DNA from 2 places in the Paenibacillus sp. 2RAB27 genome. Region 1 is predicted to be linked to the other one. Evidence: a T-box and tRNA genes for the amino acid it is inferred to sense, from the RefSeq annotation. Region 1 holds a T-box; the other holds one or more tRNA genes.
What was found. A T-box is a leader RNA that pairs with one kind of tRNA and senses whether it is charged. The one in region 1 lies ahead of AB4114_RS19695 (valine--tRNA ligase), so its partner is inferred to be a tRNA-Val.
Positions count from the first base shown of each region.

Region 2: it has a tRNA-Val gene. The T-box ahead of AB4114_RS19695 (valine--tRNA ligase) is inferred to sense a tRNA for this amino acid. The anticodon was not compared.

Region 1 is NZ_JBFRGR010000014.1:129,736-133,154, reverse strand. It holds gene AB4114_RS19700 (LysM peptidoglycan-binding domain-containing protein) at 1-1,076, shown strand, start outside; T-box leader at 1,264-1,523, shown strand; gene AB4114_RS19695 (valine--tRNA ligase) at 1,579-3,419, shown strand, end outside.
Region 2 is NZ_JBFRGR010000008.1:156,277-159,695, reverse strand. It holds gene AB4114_RS14305 (hypothetical protein) at 1-21, shown strand, start outside; gene AB4114_RS14300 (alpha/beta-type small acid-soluble spore protein) at 176-388, shown strand; gene AB4114_RS14295 (hypothetical protein) at 589-879, shown strand; gene AB4114_RS14290 (hypothetical protein) at 928-1,122, opposite strand; tRNA gene AB4114_RS14285 (tRNA-Val) at 1,389-1,461, shown strand; partial or broken gene AB4114_RS14280 (iron-containing alcohol dehydrogenase) at 1,723-1,875, opposite strand; gene AB4114_RS14275 (hypothetical protein) at 1,900-2,076, opposite strand; gene arfA (arabinosylfuranosidase ArfA) at 2,322-3,419, opposite strand, start outside.

The DNA.
Region 1 (3,419 bases):
TACGCTTTGATATTTATGAACGTGTGCATTTGCAGGAGAATTTGGCGGCTATACAAGAATTGAATGAGGTAGAATTGCTTCCGCATATTCAAGTAATAACGCTGGATGATCAAGCGATCTTAAAGGGGAATCTACTACTTACAGGCAACTACTTCAGTGAAGAGGGCGGCAGTCCTCGCACACTTGAGCATTTGATTCCTGTCGAAATTACGCTGCCCTTGAATCGTATTCATCGTGTAGAAGATATTCAGGTGGAGATCGAGAATTTTGATATCGACCTTTTATCGGCACGAAGTCTTAATGTAACTGGTGTACTATCTTTGCAAGGTGTAGAAATGGTATCTGTGCCGCAAGAAAGCTGGCGAGAGGAAGAAGAGGTTACGTTTGTCCATCAAATTGAGTACCCACGCTCTGAGCCCGTCATGCCTTACGTATCAGAACCTGTACCTACACCAGCACCGTATGTTCAAGAACCACAGGTTCAACCAGTTCCAGAAGTTCAACAAGTTATTGAACCACCACCAGAACCTGTTCTTCCTACACCTATACCTACGCCAACCCCAACGTTGATAGCAGCTGCACCAGAACCAACTGTCGTTGCGGCTCAGCCGGAATCCTTTTCGGGGGACGACACGATTGGTGTGGAATTTGAACAAATCGAGCTGAAAGTGACCCCGCATGCGGATAGTACCGTCGTTACAGAGGAAAAAAAGGAACTGAAAGTTGCCTTTGGCAAGAAGGCAACTGACGCCGTGGAGGTTAACCCATATGGCATCAAATCGCTATTATCTAAGGCAGGCACGTATCTTTCCGACAAGCGGCTTGCGGAAGCTGAGGCGCAAGCGGCTCTTGAGGCGGAATCGCGGATAGATGCGGTAGAGTGGCGGCGATTATTCCTTCAGAGCAGATCGGAGTCACAAGAGTTCAGGAAGCTCAAACTATGTATCGTTCAGAAGGACGACACCTTAGAATCCATCGCGAAGCGCTATCAACTGACCACGCGTGAGCTTCAATTGATGAATCGTCTAGGTGATCAGGATATTGTTGTGGGGCAAGTTATTTATTTACCCAAATAAATAATGTTACATAGGCAAGAGCTTCTGGCTGCTGATAGCGGCTGGGGGCTCTTTATGTTTATCCTAGTATAAATTCCAACTTTCCGCCCAATACTAGAAAATAATCCTTATAATAGGCGTCGAAATTATTGACTATGTGTCGATAATTCGATATCATATAGTGTAACTCATTTTCAAACCAACATATGGAATTGCAAAGATAGGGAGTAGTAGTCGGAACGCCCTTCAGAGAGTGGAACTGCAGCGCTGAGAGGTTCCTCAGGAAACATCCGATCGAAGTCGCCCTGGAGCAGTAAATGTGAGTGCAATCGCCGAGTTTCATTTCTCGCCTGCATTAGCATTTTCCGGTCGCAGCCGTTATCTGTTTAAGTGTCATGTTATTTGCTATTGGGGCAAGTCGCATGAAATGAAGGTGGTACCACGGAAGCTATACCTTTCGTCCTTTTTGGGGCGAAAGGTTTTTTTGTGTTTATAACAACTAGCCAGATATGGAGGTACTTTTATGACCGAAACGAAATTACAAACGGAAATGCCTACCACGTACGACCCGAAAGAAGCGGAGCGTAAATGGTACGACTACTGGATTAAAAATGAATTCTTCAAAGCAGGCAACCGTCCAGATGCGGAAACCTACACGATTGTGATACCGCCTCCGAATGTAACGGGTATGCTGCACATCGGGCATGCACTTGATTTCACACTGCAAGATATTCTTATTCGTACGAAGCGGATGCAGGGCTTTGACACATTGTGGCTGCCTGGTTCTGACCATGCTGGTATTGCAACACAAACGCGTGTAGAGCAGAAGCTTCGCGAACAAGGACAAACACGTTATGATCTTGGGCGGGAGAAATTCTTGGAGAAAGTCTGGGAGTGGAAAGAATTATACGCGGATACGATTCGTGAGCAATGGGCCAAAATGGGCTTCTCTCTCGATTATTCACGTGAACGCTTCACTTTGGATGAAGGACTTTCGCAAGCAGTTCGTGAAGTTTTCGTAAGCTTGTTTGAAAAAGGTCTCATTTATCGCGGCAACTATATTATTAACTGGGATCCAGCGGCACGCACAGCGCTTTCGGATATTGAAGTGGAATACAAAGAAGTACAAGGTGCCCTGTACCATTTGAAATATGAAACAACAGACGGATCAGGTTCGATCGTTGTTGCAACAACGCGTCCTGAGACGATGCTGGGAGACACAGCGGTTGCTGTTCATCCGAAGGATGAGCGCTATAAGCACCTCATTGGGAAGTCTTTGCTGCTGCCGATTGTAAACCGTGAAATTCCGATTATTGCAGACGATTATGTTGAAAAAGAATTCGGAAGCGGCGCGGTGAAAATTACGCCTGCGCATGATCCGAACGATTTCGAAGTAGGAAAGCGTCACAATTTGCCGCAAATTTTGGTTATGGACGAAACGGGAACGATGAACGCGAATGCCGGCCCATACCAGGGGCAAGACCGTTTTGAGTGCCGTAAGCAAATCATAGCTGATTTGAAAGAGCAAGGTGTTCTGATCAAAATTGAAGAGCACGTTCATCAAGTTGGACATAGTGAGCGCAGTGGTGCCGTAATTGAGCCTTACTTGTCTACCCAATGGTTCGTGAAAATGCAGCCGCTCGCGGATCAAGCGATTGAAGCGCAAAAATCAGGCAAGGGTGTTAATTTTGTACCCGATCGTTTCGAGAAAACGTATTTGAACTGGATTGAAAATGTGCGTGACTGGTGTATTTCCCGTCAACTTTGGTGGGGTCACCGGATTCCTGCTTGGCACTGTGCGGATTGCGGTCAAATCACGGTAGCTCGTGAGGATGCTACTGCTTGCTCCCATTGTCAAAGTACGAATCTTAACCAAGATAACGATGTACTGGATACATGGTTCAGCTCGGCGCTATGGCCTTTCTCCACTTTAGGGTGGCCGAATGATTCCGAGGATATGAAGCGTTTCTATCCGACGAGTGTCCTAGTTACTGGTTACGATATCATTTACTTCTGGGTCGCGCGGATGATTTTCCAAGGACTCGAATTTACGGATCAAATTCCATTTAAAGATGTGCTTATGCATGGCCTTGTTCGTGATTCCGAAGGACGTAAAATGTCCAAATCACTCGGAAACGGCGTTGATCCGTTGGAAGTAATCGAGAAATACGGCGCAGATGCCATGCGCTATATGATTTCTACGAGCAGCACGCCGGGTCAAGATTTGCGCTTCCGTTGGGAGCGGGTTGAGCAAGCTCGTAATTTTGCCAATAAGATTTGGAACGCATCCCGTTTTGCTTTGATGAATTTGGAAGGCGTAAACGCAGCAGATATTGATTTGACAGGCCCATTAGGGACAGCAGA
Region 2 (3,419 bases), on a different contig from region 1:
GCAGAACAATCCGAAGAATAATGTAACCGTTATCATACATGATCAAATATCCCCCTCAACTTCACAGTTGGGGGTTTATTGATTTTACATACTAAAATTTTTTTTAATTTCAGCGAATAAATATTCTGAACATTCAAATAATACTGGTGTACCAATAAAAAGGAGATGATTTTGAATGGCTAACAGATCAAACACTTTAGTCGTACAAGAAGCAAAGGCAGCACTTGATCAAATGAAGTATGAAGTCGCTCAGGAAATTGGTGTCCCTCTCTCCCCATCTGGTTACAACGGTAATTTGGCAACACGTGATGCTGGCTCAATCGGTGGCAACATCACAAAAAGATTAGTGCAAATGGCTGAACAATCTTTAGGCGGCTACAAACGCTAATCCTTTGATGTAGGAGCAAGCTCAAAAAAGACTGAATCACTCGATCCTCCTTAGAGTGACTTCAGTCTTTTTTCTATTTCCTTCAAATTCCTCTGATTTCCCTTGAATTTCCTCACCAGTTTAAGCTAACATCTATAATTAATCCTCTGGTTTTAGTATGATTACCTTGCTTGGATACCCGAAAAAGGAGTGTTGAAACCATGACCACGCAATACGAAATTTTCCGCGATCCTTTCCGCATGTTAATTCTTCTGGCCACATTAGTGAGCGAAAAGCAAAACGAACCAGCCCTGCAATTTGACAAAGTACCTTTTTTCGAAAATGATACCTTTCTTATTCAGCATGACAAGTTTGTGTATAAGAAAAATCTTACAGAAATTACTTGGTTTCAATTTTTGGGAAGAGACATCGCTTGCAGTAAAGACCTCACACGTGAAGAGTATAACAAAATGTTCGTTGATTGCCTTGCGTCCTTATACCACATCACATAAAAAAAAGAAGGAGCTGATCACTTGGATCTGCTCCTTCGATTATTTCCATTACTTCTTCTTCACTTCTTCTACGAAAACGTCACTTGCGTCGCGCGTGCTTCCGAGCTCAAGAATCGTATATTTCTTCTCGCCGATCATGATCACATCTTCCACTTCAGGTAGTGGGTCGCCAAGGTACACCGTACCTAAATACACATTACTACTCTTTAAACGTAAATTCCAACGATGTTGTTGTTTCGTCATAGCTAATCCTCCCAAACTCTAATGTTCTCAAGTTACCATAAATTCACGCAAGATGAAAGCTATACTAGGAAACATCGCTGAATTATGGTACATTAATTTCACTTCCATGACCAGATCGGAGCCATTCTCCTTCATTCCTCGGTCCAAAAAGAGACGAAAGCCTTATTCCATCCTGCATAAGCTGATTTTTTTCTGGCGGAAGTAACTCCGCCCAACAATTGACAGTCTCTCGGTTTTTTGGTATATTGATACCTGTATCTATAAACGACTTGTTAGCTCAGCTGGGAGAGCACTATCTTGACAGGGTAGGGGTCAGTGGTTCGAGCCCACTACAGGTCATACCGTGAAAGCCTTGATAATCAAGGCTTTTTTCATTTATTTCCAACGCTATTTTCTTCAGTTTTGTACCTTAAATGAGCTACTGGTCATATTCTGGTCATATAGTGATTCATTATAAGGTTAACGGGATTTCATCTATAGGAAATTACCTAATCGTGCTTCCCATAAGCAACATAAAAAAAGCTGACCAGTGTGCGGTCAGCTTTTACTATATTCTACATCCTAGGCAGAAGCGAATTTATTAATGTCAGCAAATATTCTAACACGGTCGTATAGTCCGCTCCGCTTGATACTGCCTCCCCCATAGACAAGCAAAATGTTCTTGCCGTACGACTCAACCTGTTCGCTAAGCCGGTCAACCATTCCTTGACCAAAAAAAATGCGAGTTGGATTTTCAAATTCAAAATTGTTCATAGTTATATCTCCCAAAGTAGTCAATCAAAATCCAAGCAGGATAGCCCTAGCCGGAGCGGCCTCAATTCCCTTCAATTTCAGAGGAGCAAGGATGAAAAAATAGTAGCCTGCGACAACCTCTTTCAATCGCATTTTCCAGAATATGTAACGGCGCATCCAAATGAGCTCCAGTATGGTTATCGATAATAATTCTTGTTTCATAAATGGAACCCGTCTGATAGTCCTGAATGTTGCGAAGCTCCGGACGCTTTTCCGATTCATTGTTAAACACCTGCATATCCGGCTGAATGGTATCTGCTTCAGAAAAAATCATGAAAGCAAAAATTGTCGAAGCAGAAAAATGTAAAAAGAGCCTCCGAATATCATTTTTAAATACATATAATAAGGATAGTGCAGGTCGAATACAATCATTCGACCTACACTCTTTGCAGTTGAGTATAACAATTCTATTTTTTCAGACGAATCACGTTCCATGAAACTTTAGGCAGCTCAGCTGTCAACAGCCCATTGTCTAATTGCACTGTTCTGTTATTATGCGGAACTACTTGATCAGGTTTATCTTGTGAATTCACAGCTTTCAAATCTTCATTTTCCAAAACGATATGTTCGATCGCTTTATAGCCTGCAAATTCTCTAATTTCACATTCCAAAACAAGCGTGCGCTTCTCGTCACGATTAACAGCAAAGATCGTAAGCTCTTCCAGTTCCTCATTGTATACTGCTGCAGATTCAAGATAAGGCACATCCGTGAAATCTTTACTGTCATATACCGGGGACCAGACCAGTGGAAGTAGAGCCGTTCCTCTTCCATATAGCGATGCATGCATAAATGGATAAAAGATAGTCTGGCACCAGCTCGGACCGCCTGTCGTTGTCATTATAGGTGCGATCACATTAACAAGCTGAGCCAAACAAGCCATTTTTACGCGGTCTGCATGCTTCAGCAAAGTGATCAACATACACCCTACGACCAGAGCATCTTCGAAATTATACGTGTCTTCTAGTTGCGCAGGAGCAATTTGCCAAGGAGACATTTTTTTGTCGCTTTCCAAGGAGTGATACCATACGTTCCACTCGTCAAAAGAAAGATGAATTTTCTTTTTGCTGCCTTTTTTGGTTTGTACGTAATCTGCAGTGGCGATAACTGATCGGATGAATTGATCCATATCCATCGTGCGGGCAAGGTAATTGGAAATATCGTTTTGCGGATTGCCATAGTAAGTATGGAGTGAAATATAGTCTACGTGTTCGTAGGTATGCTCAAGCACTGTTGCTTCCCATTGTCCAAAAGTCGGCATTGCGCGGAAAGAACTGCCACATGCGATTAATTCAATAGAAGGGTCCACCCACTTCATCACCTTTGCTGTTTCGCATGCTATTCTTCCATACTCGTCAGCCGTCTTTTGACCGATTTGCCAAGGGCCGTCCATTTCGTTTCCGAGACACCACATTTTAATATTGTGCGGATCTTTGTATCCGTGTGATTTTCTCAAATCGCTCCAATAGGTCCCACCCGGATGATTACAGTACTCGATCAAATTACG